4 regions of the Pseudoalteromonas sp. T1lg21 genome follow, and region 1 is predicted to be linked to each of the others. Evidence: predicted binding sites of a transcription regulator. Region 1 holds the regulator's gene; each other region holds the start of a gene.
What was found. Region 1 encodes LexA, which represses DNA repair genes until DNA is damaged. Its sites were predicted from a motif close to TACTGTATNNNNATACAGTA; they were not measured.

Region 2: the regulator LexA is predicted to act here: its motif matches at 2,843-2,862, upstream of C2M25_RS15020 (YebG family protein).
Region 3: the regulator LexA is predicted to act here: its motif matches at 2,496-2,515, upstream of ruvC (crossover junction endodeoxyribonuclease RuvC).
Region 4: the regulator LexA is predicted to act here: its motif matches at 3,282-3,301, upstream of C2M25_RS03345 (LexA family protein).

What each region holds. Positions count from the first base shown of each region.
Region 1 is NZ_PQBX01000065.1:30,606-36,135, reverse strand. Features, by position in the region: gene C2M25_RS19635 (cytochrome c oxidase subunit 3) at 1-216, opposite strand, end outside; gene C2M25_RS19630 (cytochrome c oxidase assembly protein) at 254-784, opposite strand; gene ctaD (cytochrome c oxidase subunit I) at 784-2,379, opposite strand; partial or broken gene coxB (cytochrome c oxidase subunit II) at 2,379-3,520, opposite strand; gene lexA (transcriptional repressor LexA) at 3,962-4,579, opposite strand; gene C2M25_RS19610 (PaaI family thioesterase) at 4,740-5,177, shown strand; gene C2M25_RS19605 (hypothetical protein) at 5,185-5,530, opposite strand, start outside.
Region 2 is NZ_PQBX01000060.1:232,708-238,237, reverse strand. Features, by position in the region: gene C2M25_RS15040 (chorismate mutase) at 246-1,397, shown strand; gene dsbB (disulfide bond formation protein DsbB) at 1,527-2,045, shown strand; gene C2M25_RS15030 (DUF6170 family protein) at 2,045-2,347, shown strand; gene C2M25_RS15025 (ComEA family DNA-binding protein) at 2,376-2,669, opposite strand; gene C2M25_RS15020 (YebG family protein) at 2,916-3,218, shown strand; gene putP (sodium/proline symporter PutP) at 3,281-4,792, opposite strand; gene C2M25_RS15010 (EAL and HDOD domain-containing protein) at 5,164-5,530, shown strand, end outside.
Region 3 is NZ_PQBX01000039.1:277,778-283,307, forward strand. Features, by position in the region: gene ruvB (Holliday junction branch migration DNA helicase RuvB) at 287-1,291, opposite strand; gene ruvA (Holliday junction branch migration protein RuvA) at 1,299-1,919, opposite strand; gene ruvC (crossover junction endodeoxyribonuclease RuvC) at 1,921-2,445, opposite strand; gene C2M25_RS09230 (ABC transporter permease) at 2,584-5,085, opposite strand; gene C2M25_RS09235 (ABC transporter ATP-binding protein) at 5,075-5,530, opposite strand, start outside.
Region 4 is NZ_PQBX01000004.1:168,974-174,503, reverse strand. Features, by position in the region: gene C2M25_RS03365 (hypothetical protein) at 92-517, opposite strand; gene C2M25_RS21920 (LexA family protein) at 521-1,054, shown strand; gene C2M25_RS03355 (deoxycytidylate deaminase) at 1,174-2,835, shown strand; gene C2M25_RS03350 (hypothetical protein) at 2,930-3,151, opposite strand; gene C2M25_RS03345 (LexA family protein) at 3,402-3,653, shown strand; gene C2M25_RS03340 (hypothetical protein) at 4,064-4,378, shown strand; gene C2M25_RS03335 (LexA family protein) at 4,591-4,965, shown strand; gene C2M25_RS03330 (hypothetical protein) at 5,045-5,413, opposite strand.

The sequences.
Region 1 (5,530 bases):
GTGAGACTCTTCAATAACATTTTTAAACCAGCTAAATAGCATATAAAACAAGATAGCTAGGCCCAGATATAAAACATACTGCGCACCACTGGCCTCACTGCTTGCTTGCATCACAGTTAAACCGGCACCAACAGCAATTAAAAACATTGCGATGGCGCCAACTATTGGCCAAGGGCTTTGTGCTGGAACATAATATTTTTCGTAATTTTGATTCATTTTGTTTGCTCCCAATTAGCAATTAGCTTGGCGGCTTTTAATCGTTTTTAGCCACAATCTGCCCGCTAATATCAAACATGGTGTACGACAATGTCAGTTCCTCAACATCGTCGGGTAATTCAGTATCAACATAAAACAGCAAGGTAAATTCAACTTCTTCACCTGCCTTTAAAGGTTGTTGATCAAAACAAAAACAGGCAATTTTATGTAAGTACTTGGCCGCTTTTCCCGGTGATACTGATGGAATTGCTTGCATGACTTTGTCTTCATTACTGGTGTTTTTTGCTGAGAACTTAACTTCTCGCATTGCGCCTGGTTGCACCGATACGCTGTACTGCTCAGACTGCACCTTAAATGGAGCGCCACTTTGAGCATGCGTCGTAAAACTGACATCAACTTGGCGTTGTGTATTTATTGTTTCACTTGCGCTCGCTTGCTCAAGAGATGGCTTACCGTTTAATCCTGTAACATCGCAAAACACGTCATAAAGCGGCACCAGAGCGAAAGCAAATGCGAACATGAGTAAGCATGTGATCAGCAATTTCTTTAGCAAAGGTGCATGGTTCATTACTTGATCTCCGGCGGTGTTTCAAAGGTATGATAAGGCGCAGGAGAATCAACCTCCCATTCCAGACCTTCGGCACCTTCCCATACTTTGGCAGGTGCTTTTTCGCCCCCTCTGGCGCACTTGAATACCACCAGCACAAACAACAGTTGCGATAGCCCAAATGCAAAGCCACCAATACTGATAATGGCGTTAAAATCAGCAAACTGCAGAGCATAGTCAGGGATACGACGTGGCATACCCGCAAGGCCAACAAAATGCATAGGGAAGAACAATACGTTGACACTAATTAGCGATAGCCAGAAATGCCATTTCGCTAGTGTTTCGTTGTACATGTTGCCTGTCCATTTTGGTAGCCAGTAATAAGCTCCCGCCATAATTGAGAACACGGCGCCTGTTACTAACACATAATGGAAATGTGCCACCACAAAGTAGGTATCGTGATACTGGAAGTCAGCCGGAGTAATCGCGAGCATCAAGCCAGAGAAACCACCCAAAGTGAACAACACGATAAAGGCGATGGCAAACATCATCGGAATTTCAAAACTAATTGAGCCGCGCCACATAGTAGCCACCCAATTAAACACCTTAACCCCTGTGGGTACCGAAATGAGCATAGTTGCGTACATGAAGAACAGCTCACCGGCTACAGGCATCCCGGTAGTAAACATATGGTGTGCCCACACAATAAAACTCAAAAGAGCAATCGATGAGGTTGCATACACCATAGAAGCGTAGCCAAATAACTTTTTGCGTGAAAAGGTTGGCACAATAGTCGAAATAATACCAAAGGCCGGCAAAATCATGATGTACACTTCAGGGTGACCGAAGAACCAGAAGATATGCTGGAACATCACGGGGTCGCCCCCTCCCGCGGCATCAAAAAAGCTCGTTGCAAAGTATTTATCGGTCAACACCATTGTGACCGCTCCTGCTAAAACAGGCATTACAGCAATTAACAAAAATGCGGTGATTAACCAAGTCCAGACAAACAGTGGCAGTTTCATCCACGTCATACCGGGCGCTCTTAGATTGACGATAGTCACGATAACGTTAATCGCCCCCATAATTGAGCTGATACCCATGATATGTACGGCAAATACAAATAGTGCAGTGTTATCGTTACTGTAAGTGGTGGAAAGTGGTGCGTAGAATGTCCAGCCAAATGCAGGACCGCCCCCCGGCATGAGTAAAGAAGCTAGCAGGATTAAAAATGCGAAAGGTAATATCCAAAAGCTCCAGTTGTTCATGCGCGGCAGCGCCATATCAGGTGCACCAATCATCATAGGCACCATCCAGTTAGCAAGCCCAGTAAATGCGGGCATAACAGCACCAAACACCATGATCAAACCATGTACCGTGGTCATTTGGTTAAAAAAGTGCGGATCGACTAACTGTAATCCTGGCTGAAATAATTCAGCGCGGATCACCATAGCCATCGCTCCACCAATCAAGAACATGGTAAGAGAAAAGATCAGGTATAAACTCCCAATGTCTTTATGATTGGTGGTGTAAAGCCAACGCTTAAACCCTTTCGCAGGATGATGATGGTCGTGATGCGCATGCCCTGTTGCTTGCTCATTAATAACGTTACTCATTATTTCGCCTCCGCTGCTGCATCAATCGCGGCTTGAATTTGACTCGGTTGGATCACATCGCCTGTATCATTACCCCATGCATTTCGCTTATAGGTAATAACCGCAGCAAGTTGCTTAATTGAAAGCTGCTTATCAAACGCTTGCATCGCCGTACCAGGGCGGCCATGTAACACAACATCAATGTGGTCTTTCACATCACCTAACACGATTGGGCTGCCTTTCAACGCAGGAAACACGCCTGGCAACCCCATACCTGTTGGCTGATGACAAGCGGCACAACTAGCCATGTAGACTTGCTCACCCAAGGTCATGAGCTCTTCTTTTGGTAATGTTTGATCGAGTAAAGCTGCATCAGCGGCTGCTGCATTGGCTTTTTCTTGTTTGGCATCAGCAAGCCAATTAGCAAACTCATCTTCAGGAAGGGCTTTCACTACAACGGGCATAAAGCCATGATCTTTACCGCATAACTCTGCGCATTGACCACGATACACACCCGGCTCGTTAATACGAGTCCACGCTTCATTAATAAACCCTGGGTTTGCGTCCTTTTTAACCGCAAAGTCAGGCACCCACCACGAATGAATCACATCGTCAGAGGTCATTAAAAAGCGAACTTTTTTATTGATAGGCAGTACCAAGGGTTTATCAACTTCAAGCAAATAATGCTCAGTTTTTTCTGCTTGGTTGTCTATTTGATCTTTCGGTGTAGCTAGAATTGAGTAGTAGGCAATATCTTCACCCATGTACTCGTAATGCCATTTCCATTGCGAGCCAGTCACTTTAATTGTGATATCGGCTTTAGAGGCATCTTCCATAGCAATGAGGGTTTTTGTTGCAGGCACAGCCATCGCGATTAGTATAACAAACGGAATGGCAGTCCAAAGTATTTCAACTTTTGTACTTTCATGAAATTGGGCTGGCTTAGCCCCTTTAGATTTACGGTGGTGTATTAAAGCCCAAAACATCACCGCAAAAACGATGATGCCAATCACACAACGATAATAAATATCGTCATGTGTAACTCATAAACATTATTACTTATATCAGTCACCCCTTTACGCATATTGAATTGGCTGTTTGCCAATGCAAATTGCACAGGTGCGAGTAATATAAGCCACAAGGCGTAACGCAGTTTACCCATGTGACGGCTCCTTTAAATGCTATTGCAAGACGCAAAGCGAAAAGGCGTTACAGCAAGGTGCCCATTCGTATTTTTATTGTTTAGATCGAATTCGTATCATCACGACGCAATGAAATGATACAAGCCCGTTGTATAACTCCCTGACACGTTTAGGTGTGTCAATTTCGTAAATAGGTGTTAATACAATGTACTAACCAATTAGTTAAAAAATGAGCAATAAGCAAGTTTTAGTGATAATAAATGTTTATTTTGGTGCAAAAATAACAACTATAATCAGCGCGTTATTTAATGTTTAGGCGTACAAACAAAATACAAAAAGAGAGGGAAACTGCGCCATATAAGGCTTTAAATGATGAGTAAGGATTCACAAATCCTAATTAAGTAGCAAAATTTCGATGGTGCACCAAATTAAGTCAATTTAATGCACCAAGTTGGGAACACTTACATCCAGTCAGCGTTTCGAATAACCCCTACCGCTAATCCTTCGATATTGAACGATTCGTGCTCTAGGTCAACTTCAATAGGTGAAAACTCTTCGTTCTCAGCGTGTAAAAATACTTTTCGGCCAGCTTTTTCTAAACGCTTAACAGTCACGTCTTCATCAACTCGTGCAACAACAACTTGGCCATTTTCAGCAACTTGTGTTCTATGTACTGCAAGTAAATCACCGTCCATGATGCCAATGTCTTTCATACTCATGCCATTTACACGCAGTAAGAAATCAGCGGCAGGCTTAAATAACGACGGATCAACTTGGCAATGGCTTTCAACATGCTCTTGGGCCAAAATAGGTTCGCCCGCTGCAACACGGCCAATTAAAGGTAAACCTAATTGCTCTGGTTCATCTTCTTCGATTAATTGAATACCACGACTCGCCCCAGGCTTCATTTTGATCATGCCTTTTTTTGCCAGTGCTTTTAGGTGCTCTTCAGCGGCATTGGCACTTTTAAAACCCAATGTTTGAGCTATTTCAGCACGCGTTGGTGGCATGCCTGTATCTTTAATAAAGACTTTAATGAGTTCTAAAATTTGCGATTGGCGTTTAGTTAATGGGCGCATACAACTGGTTTTCCATACAGTACATTTAACTGTGAGTATATACAGTTATCTGAAAATCGCAAATTTAATTAATACCGTCATATTGCTACAAAACTTACATTGAACCTCACTCTAAGATGCCATAAGGTATTAGCTTTAATTAGCAGGCTAAGGAAACACAATGAGCATTTGGCACCACCCAATCACGCTAGAGCTATGTAAAGAATTGGAGCAAGGGATCACCGGGCAAGGCACTTTAATGAAAACCATGGGCATTGAAGTGACAGAAATTGGCGATGACTATTTAGTGGCGACGATGCCTGCCATCCCAGAACATCATAACCCTATGGGCATGGTACATGGCGGAGCAAACGTTGTGTTAGCCGAGACAGTGGCAAGCTATGCAGCCAACTTTGTGGTTGATTTCAATAAATTCTACGCTGTTGGCCAAGAGATTAATGCCAACCATATGAAAGCATCACGTAAGGGAGTTTTAACTGCAACGGCTAGACCGCTGCATTTAGGAAAGCGCACCTCTGTTTGGGATATTAAAATTACCAATGCCGCAGGAGAGCTATGCTGCGTATCAAGAATGACCGCAGCGGTAGTAGAGCGCTAAATTCGACCTATTTTTCAACAGGATAAATAGTAATTTCAATCCCTGCGCCAATTGCTGAGATACGTAACAAGGTATCGGCATGCAGGGGTTGATTAAAGCATTTTGGCGAATTACCTGATTCAAAACCTATATCAAATGTTCGTTTTGAGCACGATAACCACTGTTTTAATGCATTGCGCGAGCAAGACTCAATAAGCTCGCAAAGCTGGTTAATCGCTTTATCTGGAGAGCTGATATCTGCGGTTGCTTCAATCCGTGCAAGTTGGCGGTATTCATCTTGGTCATAATGTAAAACCATGGCGTTTTTCTTCAAATCAGCAACAAGCGCACTAATATCGTGCTTTGATTCAAGC
Region 2 (5,530 bases), on a different contig from region 1:
TAAATGAATTTTCTGAGTAAACACCGATGTTTTCTAAATTAGCTGCGATAGGCAGTTGACTTTACATACAAGTGTTTTTACATTAGTTCAATGAAACAAATTATCTCTCGCACTTATTTTTCGTTTTTTAGCTTCTTTAGATAGAGGAGGCTTAACTGTTTGCGAGATAAATTCACCGAATAGCTAAAGCCTCCCACTTGGGAGGCTTTTTTGCTTGTGCACTGTTTTGGAATGAGGAAACCAACATGAGCATTGATACATTAAATGCGTTACGACACGATATTAATGAAATAGATTCCGACTTATTGGTGTTACTGGCTAAAAGACGCCGTATTAGCCACAGCGTAGTTGAATATAAAATTGCCAATAACAAACCAATTCGCGATGAAGCCCGCGAACAAGCATTACTCGAAAAGCTTATTAATTATGGTAAGTCGCTAGGACTGGATGCGTACTACATTAATAATGTGTTCCAAACCATTCTTGAAGATTCGGTTTTAAACCAACAAGCCATGCTACAAAAGAATCTTAACCCAGAAGCGATGAGCGAAACGCACCGCGTTGCTTATTTAGGTGGTCAAGGCTCTTATAGCCAATTAGCCTGTCATAAATATTTCAGCCGCCGTCCTGGAAAAGTCATTGAAATGGGCTGCTCAAGCTTTGAACAAATCACTGGTAAGGTTGAAAGTGGCCAAGCTGATTTTGGCTTACTACCAATTGAAAACACCAGCTCAGGAAGTATCAATGAAGTTTTCGATTTATTACAACATGCGCAAGTTTCAATCGTTGGTGAAGTAACTCACAGCGTTGAACACTGTTTATTAGCAATGCCAGGGACTGAGCTTTCACATATTAATAAAATCTTTGCTCACCCACAGCCTTTTGCTCAATGTAGCCGCTTCATTCAGGGGCTAGGTGATATTCAACATGAAACCTGTGATTCAACTTTCCATGCATTACAATCAGCGGTAGAAACTTCAAATAGCGCCGCTATCGGTTCAGCGCAAGCAGGTAAAAACGTTGGATTAGAAGTCGTTAAGTCAGGCCTTGCAAACCAAAGCGAAAACCACAGCCGCTTCATTGTTGTCGCACGTAAACCGCTGCAAGTATCAAAGCAAATTCCAACTAAAACCAGTATAATTATGGCCACCAAACAACAAGCGGGTTCGTTGGCTGATGCCTTAATGATCTTTAAGCATCATCAAATCAACCTAGTAAAATTAGAATCTCGCCCAGTTCCAGGTAACCCATGGGAAGAAGTGTTTTATGTTGACCTTGAAGCAAACCTTGATGACTTACATGTTAAGCAAGCGCTTGAAGAGTTGAAAGAACACACCCAGTACACACGTGTATTAGGCTGCTATCAAAGTGAGTCTTTGCAAGCTGTTAGTGTGTAATAGGCAGCATAGATAAGATGAATGAAAAGGAGCTGGTTGGCTCCTTTTTCGTATAATTTCATCTTAGATACTTGCACCCACTGCTCTGTCTAAGCATAATCTTGAAAACAATTATACATTGGATCTTTCATGAATTGGTTAGCAGAATTAGCAACTAAAAGAACACCTTGGTTATTATTAGCCTTTATCTCCCTCGCTTTCGAAGTCACCGCGTTATTTTTCCAATACAACATGGGGCTTGAACCCTGCATTATGTGTATTTATCAACGTACTGCTGTTCTAGGCTTACTTGCTGCGGGTGTTATCGGTGCGATTAACCCACAAAATATGGTTCTTCGACTCGTTGCATTTGCCACTTGGGGTGTCTCTGCAATTTGGGGTTACTTTATTGCTAAAGAACATATTGCAATGCAAAACAATACCGACCCTTTTGCATTTAGTTGTGCATTTGAACCTAACTTCCCAAGCTTTATGCCACTGCATGAGTGGATCCCTAGCTTCTTTGCAGCCACAGGTGATTGCGGCAATATCGATTGGCAGTTTGCTTCTATGAGTATGCCGGCTTGGATGGAAGTTATTTTTGCGGCGTTTTCAGTGGTATTTATAGCCGTAGTAGTTAGCCGTTTAGTGAGCAAAAAGTCGCTGTAATGATTTATTTTTTTACTAGTCAAATCCCCGCTTTAAAAGCATTTAAAGTAAGGCAACGCCAGCAAATTATTGCCCTTGCTTTGGCTCATTTAAGCCCGAGCAAAAAAATTATTTTATCGGTGTGCAAGCTTGCCTTTTTAGCGCCATTATTTTTAGGTTTAGCTTACTTTGAAGGCTGGATGCTCATCCCTTGGTTGTTGTTAGCAGGTTTAAGTTACCCCCTTATCACAACACCTATCGAAAACATGTTCGCGTTAGCGCATTTAGACAAAGCTATCGATGAATTTAAACAGGGCGAATAACGCCCTGTTTATGTATATAGTCTGCTATTTATAATGTAATTTTTCCCTCAAGTTTAGCAAATAGCTTATCGCCAATTCCTTTTACTTCTTTTAATTGTTCAACCGATTTAAACGGACCTTGCTTAGTACGATGTTCAACAATCGCCTTCGCTTTTGATTCACCGATTCCTGGTAACTGAGTTAACTGCTCAATGCTGGCTTTATTAATACTCAGCTTTTGCATTTTAACTTGTGTAGCTTTGGTTGGTGTTTCGGCTGATGCCTGTGTCGTTGGCAGTAATGCAAGACTAGTGGCAAGTAAAATACTTGATAGTAGTTTCATAATTTCCTCCATGATGTCCATCTTGGACAGATAATTAGCCGTTACCCAACACTCACTCCATCGCTTGTGTTTAACTTTGGGTAACATTTTAAATAAAGCTAATATCCCTATTATTGTCAAATTTGCTGAATAAATATTTTCGCTTGCTACTTGCAAAGTAAAGCGCGAAGCATTACTGTATATAAAAACAGTAATCAAGGTGGCGATTTTACGCTGCAAATGCCACGCTTAAATGCAGGAGAAATCATGGCTGTTGTTGTTAAATATGTTGTAGAAAGAAACGGAGTCGAGCGCATGACGTTTACTACTAAAAAAGAAGCTGATGCGTATGACAAAATGCTCGACATTGCTGAGTCATTAGAACTAATGCTTGAAAAAGTTGATGTACCATTAAGCGAACAACAAATTGAATCGCTGGCACTTGAAATGGCAAAAGAAAAAGATCAGTTTATGGCGGTGCTTAAAGGCGCTAAAGAAGTAGAGCCGAAACCTAAAAAAGCTAAATCTGCAGATAACGTATCAGATATAAAAGAAAAAGCGGCTAGCTAAAAGCAAATTTAGATCATAAAAAAGGGCAACATCAGTTGCCCTTTTTTGTACTCAATCAAAAATTACAGTGATGATTCAACTTCATCAAATAAATCTGTGATTTCTTTTTTCGGCACAGCCGTCATCAGGCTCACTACGACAATTGCAATAGTCGATAAAACAAAGCCCGGGACAATCTCATAAAGGAGTGCACTCAGCGTTTGACCATTAATAGTAATTGGCGCGTAAATCCAAAACAGGACTGTTGCAGCACCGACCACCATACCGCTAATCGCACCTTGCAAGTTCATACGTTTCCAGTAAAGACTAAGCAGCACTAATGGGCCAAATGCAGCACCGAAACCTGCCCAAGCATTACTAACCAAATCAAGAATCGAGCTATCACGGTCATAAGCGAGGTAAATAGCAAGAATTGCTACCAGCATTACGCTGATACGGCCGACTAAAACAAGCTCTTTTTGTGATGCATTGCGGTTTAAATAGATTTTATAAAAATCTTCTGTAAGTGAGCTTGAACACACCAATAACTGCGACGAGATGGTACTCATAATGGCGGCTAAAATTGCTGCTAATAAGAAGCCTGCAATTAAAGGATGGAAGATTAGCTCAGACAACACTAAGAAAATGGTTTCTTTATCATCAATTGGCATTTGGTTCTCAAGCATATATGCCGCACCAAAAAGACCTGTTAATACAGCACCAATTGCTGAAAGTGTCATCCACGACATACCCACACGACGCATAGTTGGCATATCTTTAACAGAACGTACCGACATAAAACGCACAATAATGTGTGGTTGACCAAAATAACCAAGGCCCCATGCCATAGCAGAGATAATGGCAATCGTTGAGCCACCGGCAAACCAATCCATCATATTCAGGGCGTGGATCTCAGTGTCTTTCGGTGAGCTTAGCAGTAAGTCATAACGTGCATTTGCTAAGGTATCCATAAACGGTTGATCAAGCATGGTATAGGTTGCAATCGGCACTGCCAGTAGCGAGATAAACATGATACAGCCTTGTACAAAGTCTGTAAGGCTCACTGCTAAGAAGCCACCAAACAAGGTGTAAATAACAACAACACCCGTTGTAATGTACAGACCCATCTCGTAACTCATATTAAATGAATTTTCGAATAACTTGCCGCCAGCAACAACGCCTGATGAGGTATACAAGGTAAAGAAAACGATGATTACAATCGCAGAAATAACACGCAGTATATTTTTATTATCATCAAAGCGGTTAGCGAAGTAATCTGGAATGGTGATTGAGTCATTTGCTTTTTCTGTGTACACACGTAATCGAGGTGCAACTAAAAAGTAGTTAGCCCAAGCACCTAATACGAGACCTATAGCAATCCAAACTTTGCTTAAACCAAACAAGTACATTGCACCAGGTAGGCCCATCAGCAACCAACCACTCATATCTGACGCGCCAGCTGAAAGCGCTGCAACACTTGGTGATAAATTACGACCACCTAGCATATAACCTGATACATCATCTGTGGATTGCTTATAAGCATATAGCCCAATCCCCAGCATAACGATGAAGTACAATGCTAACGAAATTATCATTCCTGTTTCCAAATTAGCCTCCAATAATTGATTAATGTTGGCTTTTAATCCGAATAATGACTCGCAAGTTATTTAATTTAAAGACATTATTGGGGTAAAAACCGATATCACCCATGACTATAACACGCTTCCCCCCTACAACTCCAATCAAGCCGTTGAGTGACATGGCACAGAATTACAACCTTTTCATAACAAAAATGTGATATTTAATCGCAAGTTATAGAATTTCATCACAATTTATCCTAGTCTTAAGATCAAAACAAAATCAGTATTTATCCTCAAATACGCGCATTTAATTAATGCTATTTCAGGCACAATGGCATATATTGCTCATGGATAAATGAATTAACCGAAGTGGACATGCTAGGACTATGTATTTTTACGCTGCACGCCAACCTATTTTAGATAAGGAAAAGAAACTTGTCGGCTACGAACTCCTGTTTAGGGATGGCGTAGATAACGTGTTTCCAGACATTGATGGCGATGAAGCAACATCACGACTCATTGAAGGTAGTCAGTTCAATTTTGGTTTAGAAGATTTAACGGATAACAAACCAGCGTACATTAATTTCACTTTAGAGACACTCCAAAAAGGCTACCCACTTTTATTGGGTAAAGAACAAGTCGTTGTCGAAATTCTTGAAACTATTCAACCTGGTAAACGTTTACTTGCGCTGGTTAAAGATCTAAAAGAGCGAGGCTATACACTGGCACTTGATGATTACATACACCAACCTG
Region 3 (5,530 bases), on a different contig from region 1:
TTACAGATGTTAAAATGAGACAACAATCCACTGGTTAGTGGTTAGTGGTTAGTGGTTAGTGGTTAGTGGTTAGTGGTTAGTGGTTAGTGGTTAGTGGTTAGTGGTTAGTGGTTAGTGGTTAGAACAAAGTAAAACCAATTTCATAGATAGCAAGCTTTATGTTTAATTACACAAAAAAATAAAACCACCCTCTCGATCAACTGATATCTAACTTCTGAAGTCTAACTACTAAAAAACCTAACTTCTAATGTCTAACTACAAAAAACCCCGCTTCGCGGGGTTTTAGTTATTTCGCTGGCGTTAGCCCAAAGTGTAAATAAGCGATGTCTGAAACAAGTCGTCCACGTGGGGTGCGTTGTATAAAGCCTTGTTGAATTAAAAACGGCTCTATCACATCTTCAATGGTTTCTTTTTCTTCACCAATTGCAGCCGCGAGGTTATCAAGGCCAACGGGGCCACCCATAAATTTTTCGATGATCGCAAGCAGGTATTTTCTATCCATGTAGTCAAAACCGCTTTTATCAACATCAATCATATCGAGGGCTTGCTCTGCAACTGTAGCATTCACTTTACCGTCTGATTTCACTTGGGTGTAATCACGAACACGGCGTAATAAACGGTTTGCTATTCGCGGCGTACCGCGTGAGCGCTTGGCGATTTCGGTTGCGCCTTCATCGCACATCGTTAATTCTAAAAAGCGTGCTGAACGGGCAACAATTTTTGATAAGTCTTCAACAGAATAAAACTCTAATCGTTGAACAATACCAAAGCGGTCTCTAAGAGGTGAAGTGAGTGATCCTGCACGCGTTGTCGCGCCTATTAGAGTAAATGGTGGTAAATCGAGCTTTATTGAGCGTGCTGCAGGGCCTTCACCTATCATTATATCCAGCTGATAATCTTCCATCGCAGGATACAAAATCTCTTCGACTTGCGGGCTCAAACGATGTATTTCATCAATAAACAGTACGTCACCTTCTTCAAGATTCGTTAAAAGCGCGGCTAAATCGCCTGCTTTTTCCAGTACTGGCCCCGACGTCGTTTTAATATTAACGTTAAGCTCGTTGGCTACAATGTTTGCAAGTGTAGTTTTACCAAGACCCGGTGGACCAAATATTAATAAGTGATCCAGCGCTTCGCCACGATGGCGAGCTGCCTCAATAAAAATTTCCATTTGCTGCTTAACATGCGGCTGGCCTGTGTAATCGGTTAACAGTTTTGGTCGTATGGCACGATCAACACTGTCTTCGTTACTTTGTTCACTCGCATCTATTAAGCGATCTGCTTCAATCATGGTTTACTCACAACATTGATTTTAGAGCTTCTTTAATTAGAACCTCGGTCGTCATATCTGGTTTGTTCACTGTTTTAACCGCTTTTTGTGCTTGCGGTAGCTTATAGCCTAATGCCACAAGTGCCGATACAGCATCATCGGCAGCATTGTTTGCCACAAGGGTATCATTACTTGATGGCTCAATTACGGCATTATCGCTAAATGGCGTAAATAAGTCATTACCCCAATTTTTAAGCCTGTCTTTCATTTCGAGTACTAAACGCTCAGCCGTTTTTTTACCAACACCCGGCAGTTTAACCAGTGTGGTCGCATCTTCATTATTAACACAACTTACAAATTGCTGCGCCGACATACCCGATAAAATAGCAAGACCAAGTTTTGGCCCTACACCATTGGCTTTTAAAAGCTCTCTAAATAAAGTGCGCTCGGTTTTGTTGTTAAAGCCAAATAATAGCTGGGCATCTTCACGTACCACAAAATGGGTATAAATAATCGCTTGCTCACCCACTGCTGGTAAATCATAAAAGCAAGTCATGGGCATTTGTACTTCGTAGCCTACACCACTTACTTCGATAAGAATTTCTGGTGGCTGCTTTTCAACAAGTAAGCCATTTAATCGACCAATCATATTACTTCCTTAATCGTCCTCTTACGGTTTTGCTCGCACTGCCCGCAAGTTTTATTAAATTTTGTTCTGAGTGTGCATGACAAATAGCGATTGCTAAAGCATCTGCGGCATCGGCTTGAGGGGTACCTGGCAGCTTTAAAATGTTTTTAACCATATGCTGTACTTGGGACTTATCGGCTCCGCCATTACCTACAACGGCCTGCTTAATTTGCCTAGCTGAATATTCATAAACTGGCAGCTCTGCCATTGAAGCACCAACAATCGCTGCACCACGTGCTTGGCCTAGTTTAAGTGCCGAGTCGGGGTTATGCGCCATAAACACTTTTTCGATAGCAAAACTGTCTGGGGAGAATTGCTCTACCAATTGACTGATCCCTTGGTAAATCATTTTTAAGCGTACAGGAAAATCATGATCGGCCAGTTTAATGCAGCCACTGCCTAAATAAGTGAACTTAGCACCTTGGTGAGCAATCACGCCGTACCCTGTTAATCGTGAACCAGGATCAATCCCTAAAATAATCGCCAACTAACTGACCCGTCTATTATCATTATTATCTGCGGTTAATAATGCCAGAGCACTGTATAAATTACCAGTAACCAATTGCAATTCATAAAAAATGCCCGCAATTGCGAGCATTTTATAGTCAACCTTTAAGTAAGACATTTACGCGAGCGAGCGTAATAAGCCTTGGGTATTTTTTCGCATTGTGCGGGCTATCATCAAATAGCCCAAACATGCCACGAATAAGCCACCGACTGCTGGGCCAATCACCCAAATATGAGGGTGAAACTTACCTGCTAAATCGAACATTTGCCTTTGCACTATCAACAGAGCGATGTCACTGACAATAGCAGCCACTAAGCCTGCGGTAACGCCTAATAGTAAAAACTCATATAAGGTGGCATTTTTAATTAAGCGCCCTTTCGCACCTAAGGTCCGCAAAATAACAATCTCTTGCATTCGCTCACCTAAACTTGCTTGTACTTGCGAAATAAGCACTAAAGCGCCACAGGCAACCACAATCGCTAGTACAAAGCCAATCGCTAACGATACTTGCTCTATGGTTGAGCGAATTTGTTTAATGAAGCTTTCAACATCTATCACGTTAACCGTGGGGTATTGGCGCATTAGCTCATTAAACTCTCGTTTTTTCTCTGCTTTTACATTCACTGATGAAATATAAGTAGCAGGAAAACTCGCTAGCACATCAGGACTTAAAATAATAAAGAAGTTAGGTTTAAGCGTGGTCCAATTAACCTTACGCACACTGGTAATTTTTGCATCGAATGATTGCGCACCAATTAGGAAAGTAAGCGTATCGCCTATTTTTACATCAAGGCGTTCAAGCATCGACTCTTCGACCGATGCCTCGGCTACTGAGTCTTCGCTAAACCATGTACCGTCGATAAGCTCGTTTTGATTAGGTAAGTCTTTACGCCAAGTTAGGTTTAACTCACGGCCAATACCAGAGCGGGCTTCTTCGTCTTTCTTTTCGTTGTCTTCTTGTGATACTTCACGGGCAACCAACTCACCATTAACAGCATTTACGCGACCACGCACAACCGGATAGAAATCAGACGTGGGCATATCGTTTTGTGCTAAGAAGCTCGTAATAGGCTCTAACTCTTGCTCAGTAATGTTCACTAAAAATGAATTAGGTGCATTTTCAGGAAGCTGAGACTGCCAGTCCGAAATCATGTCGTTCTTAAGTACAATTAAAAACAGTAATAGCTTGATAGCCAAAGCAAAGCTAATTAATTGTACCGCATTCACATTGGCACGCTTTTGAATTGACGCAATCGCCAATGACCAACTATTGCCCGGACTCAAGCCAAGTTTGCGGCCACCACCAAAAATAACCTTTGATAGACCAAATAACACAGCAATTAAAAATGCCGTCGAAAGGAACAAAATTGCACTTATTTTGATGTTATTACTAAATAACCACATCAATAAAAACACAGTAAGTGCCGACATAGCCAAGTGCACTTTACTTACCAATAAACGGTCACCTAAGTTACGGCGAAGTACACGCAGCGGCGGAATATCAAATAAATCGAGTAGCGGTTTAATCGAAAACATTACCGCACAAATCACGCCTGTGCTAATTGCAATGATCCAAGGTTTTGCCGATGCACTAGGCAGTGCTGAGCCCATGGTTTGTGCTAAATAATCAGTGGCAATTGCTTGTAAGCCATAACCAATCAGTAAACCCACAATCACCGACATTGAACATACAAGGCTTAAGTGAAGTAAATAGATTTTACGGATCATAGCGCGACTGCCGCCGAGCGTTTTCATCATCGCAACTGGGTCGTACTGACGTTCACAATACCGTTTTGCCGATACCGCAATAGCAACGGCAGCTAAAATAATGCCAAGCAAACCTGCTAACAATAAGTAGCTTTCGGCACGATTTAAACTATTAGAAATAGGTGACTGGCGGTCTTTAACACCATACCAATTTTGGTTTTCTTTCATTTGTGGTTTTAACCACGCATAAAAGGCATCTAAATTATTTTTATCGCCAGCATAAAGTTGACGATAAAATACCCGACTCCCCGGCTGTATTACCTCGGTTACAGCAATGTCTGCTTCATTGATTAAGATTCGCTGGCTGCTTGAAAACACATTAAACGGTGCATCTGGCTCTTCAGCTACAACATGACTAGCCGTAAACGTAGCAGCGCCAAGCTCTACTTTATCGCCCACTTTAATATTCAGCGCATAAAACACCGATTCACTTAACCATACTTCACCACGGCTTGGGATCTCGGTTGTTACTTCTGGTTGGCCAGTCAGGCTAGTTTTAACTTTTAACTCACCTTTTAACGGATAAGTGTTTGATACCGCTTTAACCGAACCAAGCTGCATTTCGTCACCGGCAAATAACATGGTGTCGAAGTAGGTTATTTTTGCGGTGCGTAAGTTATCTTGGTTGGCTTTTTCTAAAAACTCGGCAGGTAAAACATGGTTACTTGCTAAAACGCGATCAGCCGCAATAAAGGCACTGCTCTTTTCTTCAATACTTTGACCAATGCGGTCGGTAACCATAGACAGTGTTAAAACAGTGAGTACAGCTAAGGCTATTGCTGCACTGATCACTGTTAATTCGCCACGCTTAAACTCACGTGAAAACAGTTTTAGTGCTAATTTAGCCCACATTCGCTTGCACTCCTTCGCTTTCTTTTACAGTAACTAACTGCCCTGCTTCAATGTGCAAAATTTGCTGACACTTTTGTGCAAGCTGCTCATCATGGGTTACTAAAATGAGTGTCGTGCCGTGCTCTTTATTTAGTTCAAATAATAAAGACTCAATTAACTTACCGTTTTTGCTATCAAGGTTCGCTGATGGTTCATCGGCAAATAAGATTTTCGGTGTGCCAATAAATGCACGCGCAATTGCTACACGTTGCTGCTCACCACCAGATAATTGCGACGGGTAATGGCCAACACGATGGCTTAAGCCTACCTTATCAAGTAACTCAAGTGCTTGCTGCTTAGCGTCTTTGCTTCCTGCAAGTTCTGCCGGAAGCATTACATTTTCAAGAGCTGTTAAGCTTTGTACAAGCATAAAAGACTGAAATACAAATCCTACTTTTTCAGCGCG
Region 4 (5,530 bases), on a different contig from region 1:
TTCAAAAGATATAATTACAACTAAGTTTCTTAATATTAATTATGAAACTTTGACGTTCAAAAGGCCTGAACTAATTAATATGGCTTATTTGTCACGCCAACAACTCTAATGACCACCAATCATTTTTACTGACTGCAGAAGCTTGATCATCATTAACTAACAAGGCCAAATCCCAGTCCCCTATTACAACAAGCCCATTCTCATTCCTTGTTTTAATTAACGAATCACGGCCATCATGCTCTGCATATGTGTATGCAAGCTCTATTAACTCTTTTGCTTGTTGTCTATGTGCATCGGTTACATGCCAACTACCCGATTTTTGGGCGAGTGTTTTCGCTCGGTATTCAATAGCGAGTCGTTTTTCATGTTTTTGTTGGGCTGCTTCGTCCAGAACCTGCAACTGACCATCTCTTATTTGATAAATTTGCTCGTTTCGCCTGATCCTTTTACCTGAAATTAGATCCTTTTTAACCTGCTCGATCTCTTTTGTGTCATGACCCTCCATATCAAGTAACAACTCATCCCTAGAGCCCGTGGCTATGGGCGTACAGTTATTACCACTAGTCCAAGAAAAATTATAGCTTTAGCTGAAGCATTAGAAACAACTCCAGAATATTTACAGTTTGGAGTTGGTGAATTAGATAATGCGGAAGTAACGAAAATAGTAACCAATAAACTACCGCTAATTAGTTGGGTACAAGCAGGTGCTTGGTCAGATATTTCCGAAGTTAGCCCTGTGGATGCTGAAAGATTCCTTTGCCCAGTTAATTGCAGTGAACAGTCATTTGTTCTTCGTGTGCAAGGAATAAGCATGGAGCCTAAGTTTAATGATGGCGATCTAATATTTGTTGACCCCGAAGCCGAGTGCATCCACGGTTCTTACGTTGTAGCTCGTTTAGATGACGACAACCAAGCCACTTTCAAACAGCTGATCATCGAAGGCAATCAAAAGTTCCTAAAAGCCGCCAACCCCAACTGGCCAGAACAACTCATCCCCATCAATGGCAACTGCACGTTGGTAGGAAAAGTAATTTTTACTGTGAAATCTCTGTAAAAATGAAATACTATCAATATCAAAGAAATGGAATTAGATATTTTGTTGATGAACTCTACGAGTAACAGAATTACTAAAGTAAATAATAATTAATAATCACAAGAATGGTGAGCAAAGGCATGAACAATTCAAACGAATACTTAAAATCCGCACTAGAAAAGCTTCACAGCAAGAACGAAGATTTCATAATAATAGGACTCACAGGTAGAACAGGCAGTGGTTGTACATCTGCAGCAAGAATATTATCAACCGATAAAGCTAAATTAAAGCATTGCTTATTCTCAGGGCCTGATGCTGAGAATAACTTTCAGCGAAAAGAAAAAATTCTAAATACGTTTTATAGAGAAAATTGGCACCCATTCACTCATTTGAGGGTTAGTTCAATATTAACGTACTTGTTATTACAGAAACTTTCTGAAGAAGAAATTAAAAATTTTCTGTCAGCTCAAGATTCTATAAGAGCAGCAGATATTAATTTCTTTTTATCTCTTCAAAGACAGCTAAAAACGGAGAAAGATAAGTTATCTAAATATGAATTTTTTATTACGTTTCTTGACAAACTTACAATGTTAATTAGAGAGCAATTAGATAACGAGACATTTGTTAAACTCTATCAAGCATTAGGACGAAATGCTCGTCGTTCTGGTTGTGTATCTAAAAGCGACATGAAGAAAGGTAAATTTTTCACCATTGCTCAAAACATAAAATATATTATTAATGAGTTACATAAAGAAAATAAAGATAAAAATCAAAGTACCTATATTACGATTGATGCAATTAGAAATCCTCTAGAAGCTAGTTATTTTCAAGAACGCTATTCTGCATTTTATCTACTCGCGATTTCTTGCGAGGAAGAAGTGAGAAAGTCACGTCTGATAAAGAAAGGTTTCTCAGATGAGAGTATTAATCAAATTGACAAAATAGAATATTCAAGTCTCGACTTAAATGATAAGAAAAGTTTTACAGATCAAGATATTCAAGGCTGTTTACAAAAAGCTGATATTTATATTGACAGTAATGCTAAAGATGGTGATTCAGATACCTTTCAGAAACTGACAAACCAATTAATAAAATTAGTATCACTGGCACAGAAACCGGGCCTTATTACACCGACTCCAGAAGAAAGGTGCATGCAAGTTGCTTATGCATCAAAGTTAAATTCAGGTTGTCTTTCTCGCCAAGTTGGCGCCGTTGTTACAATGAATAATTTCTCAATTAAAGCTGTTGGTTGGAATGATGCTCCGTATGGCCAAGTTCCTTGTAATCTAAGGTCTGTTGATAACCTTAAAAATAAAGTTGATTTGGAGGCATATAGCCCTTTCGAATTAGAAGATACTGAATTTAGAAACCACATGGAAAAGAGGCATCAAAAATTAATAAAAATAAATGAAACAGGTTATAACCCTTCATATTGCTTTAAATCAGAATATAACCAAATTAAGGAAGATAAAAATCAAGTACACACACGCTCATTACATGCAGAAGAAAATGCGTTTCTTCAAATGTCTAAAGATGGAGGAAGCGGAATTGAAGGAGGTTTTTTATTTACAACTGCGAGCCCTTGCGAGCTCTGTGCAAAAAAAGCCTATCAACTTGGTATGAAGAGAATTTACTATATTGACCCATATCCAGGTATCTCTCATAATCATATTTTAACTTCTGGTAAAAAAGAAATGCAGCCTCAAATGGTTCTCTTTAATGGTGCTATTGGCAGGGCTTTTCACAAGCTTTACACACCAATTGCAGCATATAAAGATGAATTAAATGCAATGATTGAGTAGCCACATTTATTGCGTCAAGTCGAAATATAAGTAACACCCTTTGGGTGTTCTGATTTCTCAATAACTTAAGGTGCCCGCTCAAAGCGGGCTCTATTTAAGCAATATCGTAAAGATTCAATGCATCAAATACTAATTGCAATCCTTCTTTATTTAGCTGATTTTGGTTTATAAGTTCGATAAATCTATATCTGGGTATCCTCGTCTCTCGTAATTGAATCCATAGATTATCTACTTCTTCAACCGTTATTGGCCTATCTTCATAAATACCCGTTAGATTCTTTCTGATTGCTCTTCTTGCTCTTAAGCTGTAGAACATATAGTTGTCTCCTCTGAATAAAAGCTATTTTTTGGCACTGCACCTTAAAGCAATTAAGTAAAAAAACTTTGATGTACACCCTAAAGTTTAAATTCATCCGTTACCTCATAGACCTAATAATAAAATCAAGAACTGTATAAAAATACAGTAAAAGACTATAATCTTAGAATAGATTGTAACGAGTACCTATTATGATTATCGAAAATGTGGATGTGGGCCCAAATTTAAAGAGCTTTCTAAAACGTTAGATATGGCCTTTTTAAAGGACTCAACTTTTATCGGCCGCGCAAGTGGCCGTAGTATGGAAGGTGTGGGGATCTATGATGGTGATTTGTTAATAATTGATAGGGCCAAAGATGTGCAGCAGAACGATGTAATCGTTGCATGCTTAAACGGTCAATTTGTTTGTAAGATAGCCGACTTAACTAATAACCTTTTGTTGTCGGCAAACCCTGCTAATAAGCCATATAAATTAACAGGGTTTGACCAATACAATGTTTAGGGTGTAGTTGCACAATCAATCAGAATGCATAGAAGCAGTACTGTTTTAGAGTTTGGGTGTTAGAGACTTCGACTTGAACGATTAAAGTCTCTTTAGCTTTTACTTGAAGAGCTTTTCATCACCTAGTTTTCTTTAGTTCTAATATAGATATTGTTCCATTACATCCCCCCCAATTTCGATGAATAAATTTTCTTCTGTCTCAACCTAGAATTGTCCAAAAAACATGCTACTTTTATTCAAGCTGGAATTTACTGTTCTTAATTTACTTATAAAACAACATGTATTCTAGTTAACCGAAGAAAGTATCAACTCGTTGCCTCCATCAGTAATTACTTAGCTCATTTAATGGTTATATCTAGGTATGGGAATAAACGACTTAATTCTAATTAAGCCAATAAAAAGGAAAACTTATGTCTGAAGCTACACATAACGATTTATTTCAAACAACATGGCAAGCAAGCTCAAACAACCATGATGTTGCTCCACTTACCATCCAATTTAATGCTGTTCACACATGTACAGTCCTAGTAGGAAGCCAGCCTTATGGAGTTACATGTAACTGGACTGAAAATTTTGCAGACGGAAACGTTACTAATTTTGGACTTACTGGTGGCTCTATTTCACTAGTAGGAAATTGTTCGTTAAGCTCTAAAACAGGTAATGCAACTGGTTTTGCTTGTGGTGAAGGTGCTGAAGGATGGACACTTACACTTTTACCAAATTAAATACGCATAACTTTCAGCTTTAAATCATTAAACCTCATCTTCTTGTTTAAATATTAAAAGAAGAATGATTATTTAATAATGTTAAATAACATTCCAGAAGAACTAAAAGTTGCTGTATTCTTTTGCTTTTAGTTCTTTCTAGTGAAATGAAATTTGAAATCTACGGAAAGAATTTTATCAATGATTAAATTACTCTAAATACAGCTTTAAAAATGATTCTTGTGAATTTTGATGTTGGCCCTAAGTTTAAAGAGCTTTCTAAAACGTTAGATATCAGCTTTTTGAAGGACTCAACTTTTATCAGCCAAGCAAGTGGCCGTAGTATGGAAGGTGTGGGTATCTTTGATGGTGATTTGTTAATTATTGATAGGTCCGAAGATGTGAAGCAGAACGATGTAATCGTTGCATGCTTAAACTGTCAATTTGTTTGTAAGATAGCCGACTTAACTAATAACCTTTTGTTGTCGGCAAACCCAGCTAATAAACCATATAAATTAACAGGGTTTGACCAATACAATGTTGAGGGTGTAGTTACACAATCAATTAGGATGCATAGAACTACTAGTGTTTTGGAATTTGGATGTTAACAAATCACCCCAATGCAAATTAGTACATAGGATTTTTGCTAATTTAAATATGGGTAGTTTGATGCTTACATCATAATAACTACCTATATGGTGTATCGAGTCTAGTAATGATGTACTTAACAACTAAATCAATATTTGTAGGCGGTTCGATTACATCATTATCTTGTAGTAAAAGATATTTATAAGCTTGCGTGCTAACTGAAAAGCTCGTTTCCAGAGATGAATTTACTTTTTCAAGGGGTACTACCTCTTTAGCCTTAATTCCAAATTTGAACAATTCGTCTTTAATTTTATCTACTTTATCAACAAAGCCATTAAAGTATACAGGATACTGTGGTTCTTCATTTATTGTAATGCCCACCTGAGTAGATAATAAAATACGTTGGTATGCATAGAAATGTTTTACTAATTCCTGAGTCTTATTATTTGCTATATCTTCAAACTTCATCTTCTCTCCATTTTTAATGTAGCCTATAGTCATTTAATTGGTGAGTCCTTAGAAATGTATTTACTCTTGAATTAAAGATAAAAAAATTAAAAATAAATTTAACTTAAAAAGGTACAC